Regions from separate parts of the Paenibacillus vandeheii genome, predicted to be linked through region 2. Evidence: riboswitches for the same ligand, from Rfam matches in the RefSeq annotation. Region 2 holds a riboswitch; each other region holds the start of a gene.

Region 1 (4,278 bases), on a different contig from region 2:
CACGACTTGGACCACACGGTACAGCGATATCCAATACTGTTAGACAAGTGGCTGGCGCAGTTGGTACTTCATTACTCGTGAGTGTAATGACCAGTCGTACAATGACACATGCGCAAGATATGGTTGCAACGGGTGCAGCCAACGGATTAACGAAGCAGCAGTTGGGAATGGAGTCCATGATTCAGGGAATTAATGATGCTTACGTTGTCATTATCGGCATTGCTGTTCTCGGATTGTTACTTTCCTTCTTCATTAAACGTACCAAACAGGCAACAGAGGACGATTCCAAACAGCCTGTAAGACAAAAAGTCTCCATGAATACAAATTAAAAATAGCATTTACATGAATTGCATCGTGTAGAGTGCTTTGTATCTTATACAAAAAAGCGGCAGTTCCGGACCCTATGCTTTACGTCCAATCTGCCGCTTTTTGTGTATTGAATTATGAATAATAGCCTTCTCACATAAGTAAGATCAGCTGCGTTATCGTTTCATTTCATGCTCCCCATCGGGACACTCCTGATTTGTTCGAGATATGATCTGCAATTCTTGACAATCCTGCCTGCCTCGCCTTGAAGAGAACCCGATTCAAATTCCGTCTGAAATGCCTGTAGAGTTACTTCCAACATGGAAATATTGATCTCTTTCTGTTCGACTAAGCAAAGCAGCCCTTTTGTCAGTTCTTTCGCTTTAATAGACACTTCCGATTGGAGAATGGAATAACTGAATTTCTGAAGACCTGCAATCAGGCTGTTTTTATCCAGCGCAATGTCTTTGGAATCAGGAGCAATCATCGAAAGACTAGGAAAATCAATAATATGCTCCTGTCTTTCCAGCATGGAACGCAGCAAAATTTCAATATAATTCAGCACTTTTGGCACAAGATGACTCCAATCCGGTTGGTCGAGATGGAAATTTCTCCACGTATTTGAGATTTGATGTACCATGCCAAAACAAAAAATGGCTCCTTCAAAAGCAAAGGGTTTTAATTCTTCGCCAAATACCTGTACCAGTCTTTCCGATAACCAATTTAACTGCATGCGAGTCAGATTTGCCACATCACATTTTCCAGAATAAAAGCCTGTCCAGAATATCTCCACAACACGCTGTTTTTCAGGCAAAATCATCGGCATCATAATCTGATCCACCAGTAAATCAAAATCGGAAGCATAGCTTTGACTCTCCAAACTTTTGCGAATCATCATGTCTTCCTGAACACGTTGCTCCAGAATAGCAAGAATACAATCATCTTTCGAACTAAAGAATTTATAAAATGTTCCTTTGGACACACCCGACTCATCTAGGATCATTTGTATGGAGGTGCTGGTCACTCCATGTTTCTCAAAGAGCACAAGAGCAGAGTCCAATAACATTTGTTTCCGTTTATTCATAAGTTCCCCCTGGATGATTTCGGTGGTTCACGTCACGATATCTTGATCATCTAGCGTAAATCCACTGCAAACATCAGATGTTCCTTCCATATCCCCCTGATTTTAATATTCTGGCGATCCATCTCCTGGAAGCCCGCCTTACGCAGCACTCGGATCGATCCGGCATTGTCGGGCAGCGCACCTGCCTCCACTCGTTTGATTCCCGCATCATTCATGGCAAAATTCAGTGCTAGCCCAAGGGCTTCACTCATGTAGCCCTTGCCATTGTGCGCCTGGTCGAGCACATAACCTACGATCCATTTTTGGGTGGAATCCAGTTCAAGCTCGAACAGAGAGATCTCCCCAATGAGCTCATTTGTCGTGTTCAGGAAGATTCCGAAAGAATAACGCTTCCCTTCTTCCCTGGCCTTGTTCCAACTTTCAAGCAGGGTGACCTGACCCTCCAGCGTATAGAATGTCTCCGATCGTTCACTTGCCGAGATCTCTTCAAAAACAGCCCGATTGCGGAGCTGTACATCCAGCAGTGATGCCGCGTCCTCCATGTTCAAAAACCGTAAATAGATGCGTTCTCCACGATTGTTCATCTGTATGTTCATCCTTGTCTCTGGTTGTAGTCTACTTCATCATTAGAAGTACGAGAGTTTCCGTTTATACGCCATATCCCAGAACAGATATTCAAATTCAACACTTCTTCTGAATATGTCCTCAATGGCCTCCAGTTCCTGCTCGGTTTTATGTTCACATAATGCATCCAGTGTATCATAGAACCATTCGAATGAGTTCCGGAATTCATCACTTGCATAATTTTCGATCCAAGTCTGATAGAAATTACCCTCTAATGAATCGCGATATTGTTCTTTTAATCTTGTTGCATAGTCGTAATACGTCCACGCACAAGGGAAAATGACGGCAATGATTTCGGCAACCCCGCCTGTTTGAGCAACACTCATCATATTTGACGTATATGCCTTGTTGAAAAGAGATGGTTTGACAGTATGATGTTCATCCAGTGTTATCCCAAATTCATTCATGTAATTCCGATGCAAATCCATTTCTTCGTACAGAATAGCGTGTTGAATAACCGTAAAGTTCGTCATCAGTTTTTCATCCGCAGCCTTCACTGCACCCATCGCAAAAATCTTCGCATATTCAATCAGATATGTATAGTCCTGGAGTAGATAAAACTTAAACGCTTCCTGATCCAGTGTGCCTTTCCCCATCTCGTGTAAAAAAGGATGATTGTATCCATCTTCCCATACGGTTATGGTCTTGTCTTTTAACGTTCTTGAAAATGACATGATCAGTTCTCCTTTGTCCAAATCATATTGTCCCATCTGCAATCCCGCTATTGCTTCCTGTTATGAAATATACACACCAAAAAGCCCTTGTCCAAATTTCGGCAAGGGCAAAAAATAACATGAGTACATGTCATTTGCTCCCTACGTCAGTATTAACTAACAGGTTCAAAGGGTCAGGTTTTAACCTTCTCAACTGCGAACAGTCCCCCTGCAAATAGCTCAGGCTTATTACAACATGTGTATTTCCAAATGTCCTATTAATCTTCGAGTTTACCTAATTCCTCTTGCAAGCTCTTCAGACGGGTGCGAATGGTTTCAATCCTATTCTGCACTTCACTTAACTGGTTCAAATCCCTTTCGTATGCCTGTTCCTCTTCCTTGGCTTTTGCCAATTCATCCTCTGCAACGCCAATCTGGTGCTCCAGATATATGATATCTGAAGAGCTGCCGTGAGTTAAACGCTGTGAATATGTCATGGTTCACCTCATTTCTGGTCTTCCATTGCTTTTCCTATATTATATGGCTGAATATCGATATCCAAATCCATACCCAGAGCCAATTTGGCCAGTTGACTTCCTATAAAGGGCCCCATCGTCAGACCTGATGCTCCAAGCCCGTTGGCTGTGATCAAGCCATCCCAACCAGGAACAGCACCCATTACCGGAAGAAAACCCGGTGTGAACGGACGGAAGCCTACTCTCACTTCCTGAAACGTGCTATCAGCTAAACCAGGAGCCAGTTCCAATCCTTTATTCAATATTTCCTGCATTCCGCCTGCGGTTACTCTTGTATCATAGCCTTCAATATCATTTTCGTGAGTTGCCCCAATCACAATCTTCTGTTGATCAAAGGCTAACAAATATTGATCCGAAGGAGGCATGGCCACAGGCCAATTCCCAGTATCTTCTCGATCGTGGGCCTGCAAATGCATAATTTGCGCCTTCTGATAATGAACCTTAAAATCAATGCCCAAGGGCTTGAACAGTTCATTGGCCCAAGCGCCGGCACACACAATAACCTCGTCAGCCGATATGACTTTCCCGTCCACAACTACTCCAGTTACCCGATTCGACTCATGTTGAAGTGTCGCGTCCCCATCAATCAGGACCGCTCCATTTCGCTGTGCCGATCGGATCAAGGCATCGCGCAGCGCACGCCCATCGATACGCGCAGCACCGCTGATGTATACAGATTGAAAAGTTTCCTCCAGTAGAGGAAAACGCTGATGGGTTTCTTTTGCATCCAACAGGGTAATATCACCAATCTCCGGTGCATCTTCTTTACGAAGATGTGCCCGTTCCTGCATCTTGTTGAGTTTCTCCACATCGGTATGAATACTAAGCGCACCCACTTGAGCGTAACCCGTTTCCGTTTCCCCTTCACTCTTAAGTTCTTCAATCAACCCGGGATAGAAACGTGCACCTGCCTTGGCAAGCTGATACCAATCCTGATTGCGGCGTTGGGATAACCAGGGACAGATAATCCCAGCAGCGGCATCCGTAGCCTGCCCTCGATCTTTCCGATCTATAATAAGGACCTCTGCACCCCATTTTGCTAATTGATAGGCTGTTGATGCCCCAAGAATTCCTG
Region 2 (4,278 bases):
CGCAATCAGTAATCCCGTAAGTGTACCTGCTGCGAACCCGATCAATGTCAGCTGGATGGTTGCCCATGCGTGTATGCCAAGTCGCTCGGCTTGAGAGGCCGCTTCATTTGCGATGTCAGAAGGCGCAGGCAGCATCCATTTCTCGATATGAAACAGGGAGACGGCTCCCTGCCATACGGCTATAAAGAGAATAACCGCCACAAAGGGCGGCCATACGCTTTTCCAATAGGCATGCATTAGCGATATTTCTCCGTCAGGCTGTCCATGCTGAAGCCGCTCGGGCTATGAGCGATCTTGATCTGTGAGATGATGCTTGGGCTGCCGGCTTCCACAAGAACTTCATGCATTTTGCGAACAACCTCCAGCAGTTCCTCCAGTTCTCCCTCCATCGTGGTATCCAGTGGATTGACCTGATATTTCAGGCCTGACTGTTGAATAACTTCAATGGCACGGTCAACGTAAGGATAGGAATTTTCGCCATTTGGCGTTTTGGGAATGACTTGGATGCTAAGTAGTGTGCTTGCCATGAAAGATCACTTTTCCTTTCGGGTTGGATTGTATAAGTTGAACATAGGGAATGTACACTTTACCACTTCGATTGCAGTACCCTCTTCCGATCGCTGTTATCCCCGGATTTTTTGATTTCATTTTCCGCATGGGGAAAATCCGGGGATAAAGGCGACCACTTCGTTTCTACAGATGGGTTCTGCACTCTTCGTTCTTGTGTACATAATGTTAACTTATACAGTTAGATTTTTATTGGGGTAAGAACTCGTTTGTATACGCTTTGGACACATCTACCTGCTCATCAAGCAGTTTTTTGCTAAACATCCAATCCGTGTAGTTCTGCCATACTTCCTGCTTCTGCTCACCCCAGCGCGGTGCATCATCCTGATATTTTGGACTCAGCCACTTCTGGCTTGCGAGTACAAGATCCTTATCCAGATCCGGTACGGCCTTAATCAAAATGTTGGCAGCTTCTTCGGGATGTTCAATCGCATATTGATATCCTTCGGAAGTCGCTTTCAAGAACGCTTTAACCAGCTCGGGATCATTCTGAATCGTCTGTTCATTCGTCACAAGTACAGGTGTGTAGTAGTCCAGTGCTTCGGAATAATCCTTTACATACAGCATGTCGATTGGTTCTCCGCGAAGTTCGGCTTCAATGCCCGTCCACGCGTAGAAAATCCAGGCAAAGTCGATATCACGTTTTACAGCGGTGAAAAAGTCTGCATCGCCCATGTTAATATTTTTCACTTTGGATACATCGGCGCCTTCGCCTTCCATAATGGACTGCATCACGGCTTCTTCTACCGGGGAGCCCCAGCCCCCATAGGTTTTGCCTTCAAAATCTTTTGGAGACTTGATGCTCCGATCCACCGGAGCGGCAAATCCGGACGTGTTATGTTGAATGACTGCAGCGATGGACACAAGTGGTACGCCCTGTGTGCGGGCCTGGGTCACACTTTCCTGATAACTTACGCCAAAAGGCACTTCGTTCGAAGCCACCATGGTATCCGCGCCTCCGGCACCTGGCTGTACAATCTCGACATTTAAGCCTTCTGCTTTATAAAAACCTTGATCTACGGCCGCATACAGGCCGGTATGATTCGTATTTGGTGTCCAGTCCAGCACGACTTTAATATCCTTGAGGGCTGTATTGTCACCTTCAATGCTATTTTGGGTGTTGCTGCTGCCGTTCTCTCCTGAAGGTGCAGCTTCTTTGCTGCCGCAAGCGGCCACAGTTACCAGCATCACGCACAAAAGCAGCAGTCCCATCATTTTACGCCATCTCATCTTTGAATCTCTCCTTCATGTTGTCCGGCCAGTGGCGCGGGGTACTCCTTGGCTTCATATCCAAGCTTCTTGCATAAATCGACAGATTTATACCAGCTATGATCCGGATGACGTCACTTTTTTTAGCTCTCTGGCTATATAAAAGAACATTAAAAAAGCGCCCCGTTAATCCGGGACGCGTGCAGGCGTTAGAGATGTGGCACTCAGCAAAGAGGCTGGGCTGGGCCAATTCGATATACTCCGATTCCTACGCTGGCATGATCCAGATCAGGTCTAAGGGTCAGTATCTTGGTGGGATACACTCTCAGCCGGCCAATTCCGACTCCCCTGGGAAACTATGAAGTTACGGGCATTACTAGGTGTAATTATAGGCGAGAGGCCGATGCATGTCCAGTCAGGAACTGGATGGAAGAGTACAGCGCTCAAAATGACCCTTATACATTCGCATAACGACCTCTCTTGATGTGTCATTTTTAACAATTTACCGTGGTGTATCGTATAGGGATATCTGACTGAGTGCAAAAGCATCTGATTTCGGGTCATATCCTACCTGTTTCTGTGTGGCTTCCAGATTCAATCGTTTAAACCGATTATTTGAGATCCCATGAAGTATGGTGAAGGGCTCCAGATCTGTAGCTGTAATTGCTTTGAACACCAGATCACACAAGTCAGCCGGACTAATATACGCGCTCATATCCCTTGCCTCCAGAGGCGGACCATCCGGTTGAAAATCATCATATGCCCCAATACGTATCGCAACACTTTGTAACCCCTCGGTATACGCAAAATAGGAAGCGAGTGATTCACCAAAACATTTGCTAACTCCGTACAAATTCCGCGGGCGTGTGGGCATGTCCGGATAGACTTGAGCATCAATGGGATACCCCTCAATCGTCTGTGCGCTGCTTGCCAGAATGACTCTCCGCACTCCTTGGTCTTTAGCTGCACGGAATACATTAAATGTACCTTTGATATTGATGTCCAACAACGATTCATAGAACCCTGCATGCGGGGAAGGATCTCCCGCCAGATGTACAACCACATCCATGCCTTCGCAAGCGTGCTGACAGGCTTCGGGATCTGTCACATCAAGTGCGGTAATCTCATGGCTTGTCTCTTGATACGTATGCAGTCTGTCTATATTCAAATCCGTTAGTCGCAGGTGAAATGCTTCTGACAAGTGTTTGGACAAATCACGTCCAATTTTTCCGGCTGCGCCGGTAATTAAAATGTTCATCAAATCAGCTCCAATTCTTAGCGCTGGAAGAACTCAATCCATTCCTTTTCAGGTCCATAGATGAAGAAATAACGGTAACCATTAGGCAGTGCAATGATCTCTCCATCAATAAACTCGGCCTTGGTTGTCTTAATGCGGTTGTATTCGGATTCAAGGTCATCGACATGGATGGCAAAATGGTGCACCGTTCCTTCGGAAGGCAGCTTGTCACTGTATCCCTGAATCAACTCAATCTCAGTCTCGTTGCTTCCATTGAAGCCGAGAAAGGCGAGCTGAATGACGCCGTTGGTATGAGTTACCCGGTCTTTCAATTCAAGACCAACAATCTCCGTATAGAAACGGAGTGTGGTCTCCAGATCACGAACGGCGATGCCGACGTGGTCAATGCGCTTTTGAAAACTCATATTCAGAATCCTCCTATATTCAGTGAATCTTTTCTACCATTTTAAGGGATATCATAGGGCTGTAACCCTGGGTTGTCAAATCGGATTTTAATGTTGGGAAAATTATAATTGTTCACATAATGTTCACTTATGAAGAAGGGGTTGTGATCTCTATAATTACGAAGGTAAACAGAAAGGATGAGAGCATTGCCAACAACGAAGAAAGAACATATTTATTTTGGATTGATGATGTGCACAGGGATGGTTGTCGTCATGATGACCTTCAATTTATTGAAAAATGGTTTGATTGGTTCGATGTCCCCGTTAGAAATACTGTTTCAATTTGTATTGTGTTTTATCGTCGCTTTTCTGGTGGAATCCTTCATAGTCGGACCTGTAGCGCAGAAAGTGGCTTTCTCATTACCGTTCGACAAATCCAACAAGGTACTCGGCATTCTGGCTATCTCAGGTTGCATGGTTGTAGGAATGGTGCTGATCATGTCTCTGTACGGCATGGTTACGGCCTATTTGGCCAATCAATTGGAGGGGAAATCACTGCTTGAGACATACCTTCATACCATACTTCGTAACTTTAGTCTGGCCCTGCCTCTACAGATTCTTATCATAGGCCCACTCGTTCGCTTCATATTCGGTAAATTCATCAAGGGTAAAGGGGTTGCAATTCCCGTCGTTAATAAGGGAGCTTAACAGGATGTGCAAAAATTTGCATTGGGTGATCCAAGTAATTAATAAAGTATTTCCTGGGTAATCGTCCATTGGTCTAAGATACCAGAGTCGATAATCAGTTTAGAGCGAAGAACATTTTCACGAAAATCATGAGGCATTCATTATAAATTAAAA
Region 3 (4,278 bases), on a different contig from region 2:
CAGACGAAGCCGGATCGTGACAAGTGTGCAGGAAGATTTGGCAGATGTTATTAACAGGCATAATGAGTTTGCAAGAAGGAATGGTGTTTCCTACACCTTTACCATGCCTTTGATTTCTCAGGAAGATTGGTACAACTCGATTAATGACACGGGGCTTATGGCTTTTATCCAAGGAATACCTGTAGGTAACCAAAAGATTAACAATTATGCCATTGGTGGTGGCAGACTGGTGAAGAAAACAGCGATTGTTGGCGGAGTTGATCCGTTGAGTGGAATCAAATATTATTACCCTTCCACATGTAGCAATGGTTACAGAGCCGAAGAAGTATTTATAAATGCCAAACAAGCGGCAGCGCAAGGTTATTTTGAGTATAACTGTTCCACAAATTAAAGGCAGTTTGTTTAGAATATAAAAGCGAGGTTGCATGCGATGTTTACATTACTTTCAGAAAAGGCAACACCTGTGCTAAAATAGGGTTTCGGAACGATAGTAATGTCTAATAGATAGGAGCAACCTCATCTTATGAGTTTATTGTCAGTAGAGAACGTGAGTCACAATTTTGGAGACCGCACGTTATTTAAAAATGTATCTTTTCGTTTACTTGCCGGAGAGCGTGTAGGCCTTGTTGGTGCAAATGGTGTGGGCAAGTCCACACTGATGAACATCCTTACCGGGAAATTGTTAAAGGACGAAGGGAAGGTCGAATGGACCCCCAAAGTTCGTTATGGATATCTGGATCAGCATACCAAGCTCACGCCTGGAAAAACGATTCGTGACGTGTTAAAGGATGCGTTCCTGCCCTTGCTTGAGTTAGAGAAAGAAATGATGTCCATCACGGATCAGATGGCAGACGCCGATCCGGACAAGCTCGAATTGTTGCTGGAAGAAATGGGTGACATTCAGGAGCAATTGGAGCAAGGTGATTTTTATCTGATTGATGTGAAAGTGGAAGAGATGGCGAATGGACTTGGCTTGTCCGCCATCGGTCTGGATCGTGACGTGGCTGCGCTTAGTGGTGGTCAGCGTACAAAGGTATTGCTTGCCAAGCTTTTACTCGAGAAACCCACTGCTCTTCTTCTGGATGAGCCGACGAACTATCTCGATGTGGAACACATTGAATGGCTGACGCGCTACCTGAAGGATTACCCGTACGCGTTTATTCTGATCTCTCATGATACGGAGTTTATGAATGAGGTCGTTAACGTTATTTATCATTTGGAATTTGCCAAGTTGACGCGTTATGCAGCCAACTATAACAAATTCCTTGAAATGGCTGACATGAATAAGGCCCAACATATTGATGCTTATGAGAAACAGCAGGAGTATATCAAGAAGCAGGAAGATTTCATTCAGCGGAACAAAGCCCGCGCTTCCACTTCCGGTCGTGCCAAGAGCCGTGAGAAGCAGCTCGGCAAGATTGAACGGATTGATCGTCCAGACGAAGCAGCCAAACCCACGTTTAATTTCAAGGATGCCCGAGCGAGCAGTAAAACGGTCTTTGAGGGTATTGATTTTGAGATTGGATATTCGTATGCATTATTGCCCAAAATGACGATGACGATTGAGCGTGGCGAGAAAATTGCCATTGTTGGATGTAACGGTGTAGGTAAATCAACACTGCTCAAGACTATTTTGGGGAAAATTCCACCCCTCAGTGGTAAGACTTTCTTGGGTGATTATCTGGAAACCGCTTATTTTGAACAGGAAGTACGTGCAGGTAATATTACCCCGATCGAAGATGTTTGGAATGAATTCTCTCATCTGACACAGAATGAAGTCCGGGGCCATCTTGCACGTTGTGGATTGAAAAATGAGCATATCACCCGTCCGCTTAACGCGCTTAGTGGTGGAGAGCAAGCGAAGGTTCGTTTGTGTAAGCTTCTGATGCGTGAAAGCAACTGGATTTTGTTCGATGAGCCTACGAACCATTTGGATGTGACGGCCAAAGCAGAGTTGAAACGTGCCCTGCAAGAATTCAAGGGTACCGTGCTGCTTGTATCCCATGAACCTGAATTTTATGAAGGCTGGGTAACCAAAACGTGGGATGTTGAGGCGTGGTCCGAGAAACAATAGTTTCTTCATACCAGATAAGCTATTTCGTACATTGTCTTCAGCAATGGATAAAGAACGTAATAAATGGAAAATGTACGGTGACAAAAAAAGATGTCTATGGTAACATAGGCTACAGCTTCATATGAACACTAGGGGGGCCGCACGATGCGGCTGAGATGGAAGAATGCGATTCCGGACCCTTTGCACCTGATCTGGATCATACCAGCGTAGGGAAGTGGCGCGTTTCAGCTAATGACAAAGGGCGTTATCTTTGACTTTGCGATATTGCCTGCAAGATGAATCATGCGGTTTCTAGGTATACTACGTTGCGACTATGGATGGTTTTTATAGTTGGCTATGCGTTATGTATAGAGTAATTGCATGCGACAGTCATTCAGTTGATCATGAATTCTAAATTCGTGGCCACTCCCCTACGGGAGTGGCTTTTTTGTTGTTTTATATCAGCCTAAAGCACGTAAGAGGAGGGCGAACAGGACGTCAATTTTCCATGAACATGTAGCAGCACGATCATTTGAACTGCATGTTATTTCGCCAGGTAAGGGAGACATTTACTCTTTTCTAGATACGGCTAAGAAAGTATGGCGATGGATCGATTTTATCCATATTCGGGAAAAAAAGCTGACCCTAGAGCAGCAGATGTATTGGGCGCAAAGTCTAAAAACACAAGGTGTTCCATCTAAACGAATCGTTATGAACGGCTTAGATCAGCTGGCTCAACATGCGTGGTTGGGTGGTGTGCATTGGGGTCAAGCAGCTATTCAAGGCTATGATCTGGCTGAGTTAAATCGACTGAACCGGCTTCGTGTAGGCATGTCGGTTCATTCTCTGAAAGAAGCGAAAGTTGCAGAAGAACGTGGAGCGGATTATCTCTTTTACGGGCATGTATACGAATCCAATTGTAAACCGAATTGCGAACCTAGAGGACTTATTGCGTTGGCTGAAGTATGCTCCAATGTTTCGATTCCAGTGATTGCGATTGGCGGGATTAGACCGGAGAATATCGGGGCTATTCGTACTGCAGGTGCCAAAGGCGCTGCGGTAATCTCAACCATTTGGATGAACAGTAAGCCAGAGCTGGCTGCCGCTTCATTGCGGCAGGCAATCAAGGATTCAGAGAACGCCGAACCAAGGAGATGAGAACATGAGAGAGGAAGCAAGAAGCCGGAGCAGGAATCGTTCAGGTTATCATCCAGGAACAGTATTCAGGAGTAAAGGTGGAACAGAGATTCGAGGCAAGCTTCATGCGGAAACGATTATTGTTGGTGGAGGAGTTATCGGTAGTGCCATTGCATGTGAACTCGCCACCCGCGGTCACGACGTTTTTCTGGTTGAGCGTGCAAGAATAGGCGGGGGAACTTCCTGTGCAGCTGCCGGGATGCTTGCTGCGGAGAGTGAGGAATTCACGCATGCTGTGATGGCGAAGCTTGCGCGGCAGAGCAGAGCATTACTTCACGAGCAGAAGGAGCGAATCCGTTCGCTTAGCGGAGTGGAAATGGGTTTGCAACAGCATGGATTTATTACTCCTTTTCGTTCATACAGTGAGGTCAGCAGTTACAAGTATAACCGATCGTCTTCCTTACCTACAGAACATATCTGGTGGGATCGAGTGGCTGTCCAACAAGAAGCATCATGGTTAAACAGGGATACGTATGGCGCATATTACAGACCTTCCGAGAGCGAGGTTCTTCCTGTCAATCTAACGCAGGCTTATGTCAGATCGGCTCAGGCCCTGGGTGCCAGAGTGATGGAAGGTGTACAGAATGTCTGTTTGCATACGGACATGAATGGAGTGCAAGGTATTGAGACTTCAATTGGAACAATGACATCGAGAAATGTCATTATCGCTACAGGGTTACAAGGCGAAGAATTGATGAGACAAGTGGGCCTTGGTTCACCTGTTTTGCCTGTGAAGGGTGAAATTGCAGCGGTGCAGTTCTCTCCCCACCATGTCGGTTACAGACCTGACAAAACGGTGTATGCAGAGGATATATATATTGTTCCCAAAGCAAATGGGGAAGTGTGGATTGGTGCGACAAGTCTTCCTGGAAGAACAGATATGAAGGTCTCCGTTCAAGGCATTCAGAAGCTGCTTTCAGCCGCGACAAATTGGGTGCCTGGTATGAAGGAAGCGCATTTTATCCGAGCGTGGGCGGGAGTACGTCCTTCGACTCCGGATGGGTTGCCTTATGTGGGTGCTTGTGAAA
Region 4 (4,278 bases), on a different contig from region 2:
TGACATTGGAAATGTCTGAGTTGTCGAGTGTCATATTCACCGCAAAGGACGTCCCGCCGTTTTGACGCACCAGCTTGCCAATATCGTCTGCACGGAAATTTTTAATGTTAATCGTCCCCGCTGCATTGATTTGAAACACTTTATCATAGGCTTTGTAAGCTGCCCCGCCCGTAATGTTGACCGTTCCAGCTGACTTCAGAGTCAGAGCGTCCTCGCCTACATCCTCCCAAACCACATTTGATATCGTACAGTTACCGTAACAATGAACACCGTCAGCTGCAGGTGAACCGATAATCACATTTTTGAGCGTAGCGCCTGCCTCCAATCGAAATAACGGCTTCTGATCTTCCGCTTGAGATCCATCTCCCAGTGTGGAGGGATTAGCTACATAGGTTTGGCCTTTGCCGTCAAACGTTTCACCCTTGGCTACAATAATCGTTGAGTTTACAACGGTAGGTGCAGCAAAAGCTGGAATTGCACCGAATAATGAAGCGACCAGACCGGCGGACAGCAACAACGTCAACATTTTTTTCATAACTTAAAGCCTCCCTTATTCTGATAGATTGGCGGACAAACATAAGCTTGTCCTCACGGAACCTCTCAGAGGTGCACCTCTGGTTCGGAACCTACCCTGATCCTACCAAAAAAGGGATGTAACGATAATAATCATTAGGTTAGATATGGAAACGACAGCATCATGCCTGTGATCTCGGCATTTTTTGCAGCGCACTCCAACGTGAAATATGCCGATCTCAACTTCGGGTATGCCTTATTTACAAGTCATAATCTATGGTTAGATACTCCTTTATCGTTCTAGAAAAAACGAAAGACCACTTCATCTGTTTCCAGACAATGTGATCTCTATTATTTTGATCTCTAATTTTATTTATTAAATTACGCTTTAGGCTCCAAACCGCTGACGATATCCGCACTTCCGACATAATTCCTCCACCGCTTCCCGTTTGGAGAAACCATAGAACAGATTGTTGGCTCTTTCACCGTCCACGATCTCCGAGAACGACTTCTCATGAACGTTGCCTAAATTAATTACACCCTCGCCATCGAGACAGCATGGGACTACAGTTCCATCGACCAGAACAGCTGCTTGACTGCGAAGCGCGTGGCAGAAGCCTTTGCCGTCATCTTCCGGTGCATCCAGACTCGGCCACTGGAACTCGTGGTCCTGATTCAGGTACACATTCGGGGCAATTTTGACACCACTCCCCGGCACAACCTTCTCCTCGATGCGAAAATCCAGATTGAACTCCCGTTCAAGAACCTCCAGCGTCTCCCGGTTTCTACTCATCTGGGCATTCGTGAAGTTATCCTGTGTCAGATTCCAGAGTCGGAATGAAATAATGACATTGTGCTTTACGGCTTCCCGTACAAAAGACAACACGTTGCCCAGATAGCCCTCACGGTCTGTGGAACCTTCGTGACCATCAAAGCTGTGCAGGGAAAAGTTCATCTGACGCAGCGCTGGTTTGCCGAGCAATTTGTGTTGGGTCTTGGGCAGCAGCGTACCGTTCGTCGTAATGTTGACCTTGAATCCTTTCTCATGTGCGGAATCCAGTAACAGATCAATTTTGGGATGAAGCAGCGGTTCACCTTTGACATGCAAATAAATATGTTTAGTGTGGGGTTTAATCTGATCCAATATATTGTTGAAGACTTCAGGGTCAATGAAATTTTTGGCACGTTTGGTCTGCGGACAGAAGCTGCATGCCAGATTACATATGCTTGTGATCTCAATATATACTTTCTTGAACGTTTTCAACTCGGGGTCCCCATTCTGCTTAGGAGGGAGAACAGTCCCACCCTCATTTATGATCCGGCCCATATGTGCCACCACTATTATATCGGGTTAGAGGGCCAAGGTAAATCGACCCGCATGTTAATTTCCTTTTCCCCCCTTCCCGGGCGTCTTCTTACTTGTACATCTGAGCAGATTGCCCGTCTGATCGAAGAGCTTAATTCGCTGTTCATTCAAACGGTTAGAATCTTGGGTTACTTTCCTAACTCACATTACTCACTCTTCTTTTAGGCCGCCCTCTTTACATTCTGCTTCATTGTGATATATGCTGAATACACAACTGCATATCTTGAACATTGCACTAGGGGAGCCTTGCGGCTGAGACGAATCGAACGATTCGGACCCTTTGAACCTGATCTGGATCATACCAGCGGAGGGAAGTGGAGCGGCCTTTCAGTAAGCGGATTTTTTCATGTTGATGATGAAACTTAATGTGAATTGAACTTACAGACCCACTCATTTCTCCGGAAATGGGTGGGTCTTTTTCGCGTTCTGCGGGCAGATCAGAAGGTGTAATTATAGATCCCGCAGTTTGAAGTTTGAATAACAAGGGGGGACGGACGAGATGGATAACGACATAACCATTCACAACATGAGCTATGCTTTCCCCGGAAAAAGGGATTCCCCCGTGCTCTCCAATGTGTCGATGCGTGTAGCTCAGGGCGAATTCGTCTCGCTTATTGGTTCGAGCGGCTCCGGTAAAAGCACCCTTTTCAAGCTGCTGGCAGGCTTGCTTGAGCCAACCCACGGAACCATTGAAATTCCTTGGATTCAAGAAGGAAAGAGATTGGGCCAGGTGGCTTACATGCCGCAAAAGGATCTCCTGTTATCCTGGCGAACCGTCATGGAGAATTGCATGCTCCCTTCTGAACTTGCTCCAGGACGGCAGGACAAGGCAAGGATACGAGCGGACATCCTGGCTGGCCTCGACCGTTTTGGCTTAACCGGATACGCGCATGCTTACCCGGACGAGCTGTCGGGCGGTATGCGCCAGCGTGTTGCGCTGCTTCGTACTTTGCTGACAGGCGGCCAGCTCATGCTGCTGGATGAACCCTTCGGCGCACTCGATGCCCTGACCAAACGGGAGATGCATCGCTGGCTGCTGGAGCTGTGGGAAGGTTTGGGCAAAACCGTGTTGTTTATCACGCATGACATTGAAGAAGCCCTGCTGCTCAGTGATCGGATTATCCTGTTAACTCCGGGACACCCAGGCCATCAGCTGCAGGATATGACCGTACCCTTGCCGCGTCCAAGACATTCGGACATGATCTACGAACCGGCTCTCGTTCAGATGAGAAGACTATTGGAGGAACAATTGCATGCGAAACGGTAATTTGAGAGACAGCATGAAGGATAGCTTAATACTTTGGCTTACCCGTTATGGTCTGTTTCTTTTGCTCATGCTCTTGCTGCTTATCATCTGGGAGTGGATTGTGCGTATGGGATGGGTGCCTTCCTTCATCATTCCAGCCCCGACGTCGATTGCTAGTTCGCTGTATGAGCATCGTCGCCTCTTGCTGACAACACATCTGCCCAATACCTTGATGGAGGTTGTCGTTGGTTTTGGCTTGTCTATCGGCGCCGGAATTGCACTTGCGACAGGCATGCATATGAATCGGTCAATGGAAAAGGCCTTATATCACTTCATCGTAATCAGTCAGACGATCCCGCTGATCGCCTTGTCCCCCGTATTCATCCTGTGGTTTGGCTACACGCTGTGGAGCAAAGTCGCGGTGGTATTCCTGATCGCGTTCTTCCCAATTGTCGTGAGTACCTACGATGGCCTGCGCCAGGGTGATCCGGAGCAGCGTGAACTGCTGCTGACGATGGGGGCCAGCAAGTGGGATATTTTTCGCAAACTCCAGATTCCACTTGCCCTTCCCTCCTTCTTCTCGGGACTGAAAATGTCTGTGGTGTACTGTGTGGTTGGTGCAACGATTGGGGAATGGCTCGGCGGAAGCAAGGGACTGGGCTATTTCAGCCGCAGAATGTCGAGCAACATGAACACAGATGCCATGTTCGCCGCCATTGTGCTGTTATCCCTGCTTGGTATCGCCCTGTTTGTACTCATTGCATGGCTGGAGAGAAGATTCGGTAGACAACGTCATGCACGCCAAAGTAAAGCTGGATAACTCTCGGAAGTAGACCTAGCGGGACAGACTTAGCGTACTTAGTGTAATCCCCCTACTATCGGCTGGAAATCTATTGCAGTACATCCGTTTCCAATCGCCCGGTATGTAGAATGGGTAAATCTCAAAACAGAAAATAAGGAAACGAGGAACTTTAAGTTATGAATAAAAAGTATATCTATTCCCTGCTCCCCCTCCTGCTCGTAGCCCTATTCCTGATCGTCAGCGGATGCAGCAAAACGGGCACCAACACGCCTGCTACAGATTCAGCTTCCAATACAAAAGATACAGAATCATCTGCGACCGAAACGTCAGTGGATTCCAAAGACAAGCTGT

The links. A riboswitch is a leader RNA that binds a small molecule or an ion and turns the genes downstream of it on or off. The one in region 2 is predicted to bind thiamine pyrophosphate.
Region 1: it holds a riboswitch for thiamine pyrophosphate, as region 2 does, so the genes downstream of both, tenA (thiaminase II) here and P5G61_RS15310 (ABC transporter substrate-binding protein) in region 2, are expected to answer to the same signal.
Region 3: it holds a riboswitch for thiamine pyrophosphate, as region 2 does, so the genes downstream of both, P5G61_RS18190 (thiamine phosphate synthase) here and P5G61_RS15310 (ABC transporter substrate-binding protein) in region 2, are expected to answer to the same signal.
Region 4: it holds a riboswitch for thiamine pyrophosphate, as region 2 does, so the genes downstream of both, P5G61_RS26500 (ABC transporter ATP-binding protein) here and P5G61_RS15310 (ABC transporter substrate-binding protein) in region 2, are expected to answer to the same signal.

What each region holds. Positions count from the first base shown of each region.
Region 1 covers NZ_JAROCD010000019.1:67,132-71,409, forward strand. Annotated here, with positions in the region: gene P5G61_RS28450 (DHA2 family efflux MFS transporter permease subunit) at 1-329, shown strand, start outside; gene P5G61_RS28455 (TetR/AcrR family transcriptional regulator) at 491-1,390, opposite strand; gene P5G61_RS28460 (GNAT family N-acetyltransferase) at 1,441-1,974, opposite strand; gene tenA (thiaminase II) at 2,017-2,688, opposite strand; TPP riboswitch at 2,810-2,908, opposite strand; gene P5G61_RS28470 (hypothetical protein) at 2,946-3,164, opposite strand; gene P5G61_RS28475 (NAD(P)/FAD-dependent oxidoreductase) at 3,173-4,278, opposite strand, start outside.
Region 2 covers NZ_JAROCD010000007.1:135,994-140,271, forward strand. Annotated here, with positions in the region: gene P5G61_RS15300 (ABC transporter permease) at 1-237, opposite strand, end outside; gene P5G61_RS15305 (thiamine-binding protein) at 237-527, opposite strand; gene P5G61_RS15310 (ABC transporter substrate-binding protein) at 757-1,797, opposite strand; TPP riboswitch at 2,024-2,136, opposite strand; gene P5G61_RS15315 (NAD-dependent epimerase/dehydratase family protein) at 2,279-3,034, opposite strand; gene P5G61_RS15320 (VOC family protein) at 3,052-3,438, opposite strand; gene P5G61_RS15325 (DUF2798 domain-containing protein) at 3,625-4,125, shown strand.
Region 3 covers NZ_JAROCD010000008.1:349,701-353,978, reverse strand. Annotated here, with positions in the region: gene P5G61_RS18200 (hypothetical protein) at 1-391, shown strand, start outside; gene P5G61_RS18195 (ABC-F family ATP-binding cassette domain-containing protein) at 524-2,074, shown strand; TPP riboswitch at 2,195-2,304, shown strand; gene P5G61_RS18190 (thiamine phosphate synthase) at 2,462-3,211, shown strand; gene thiO (glycine oxidase ThiO) at 3,216-4,278, shown strand, end outside.
Region 4 covers NZ_JAROCD010000016.1:7,449-11,726, reverse strand. Annotated here, with positions in the region: gene P5G61_RS26510 (pectate lyase) at 1-535, opposite strand, end outside; gene P5G61_RS26505 (radical SAM/SPASM domain-containing protein) at 902-1,777, opposite strand; TPP riboswitch at 2,107-2,209, shown strand; gene P5G61_RS26500 (ABC transporter ATP-binding protein) at 2,379-3,146, shown strand; gene P5G61_RS26495 (ABC transporter permease) at 3,133-3,945, shown strand; gene P5G61_RS26490 (ABC transporter substrate-binding protein) at 4,104-4,278, shown strand, end outside.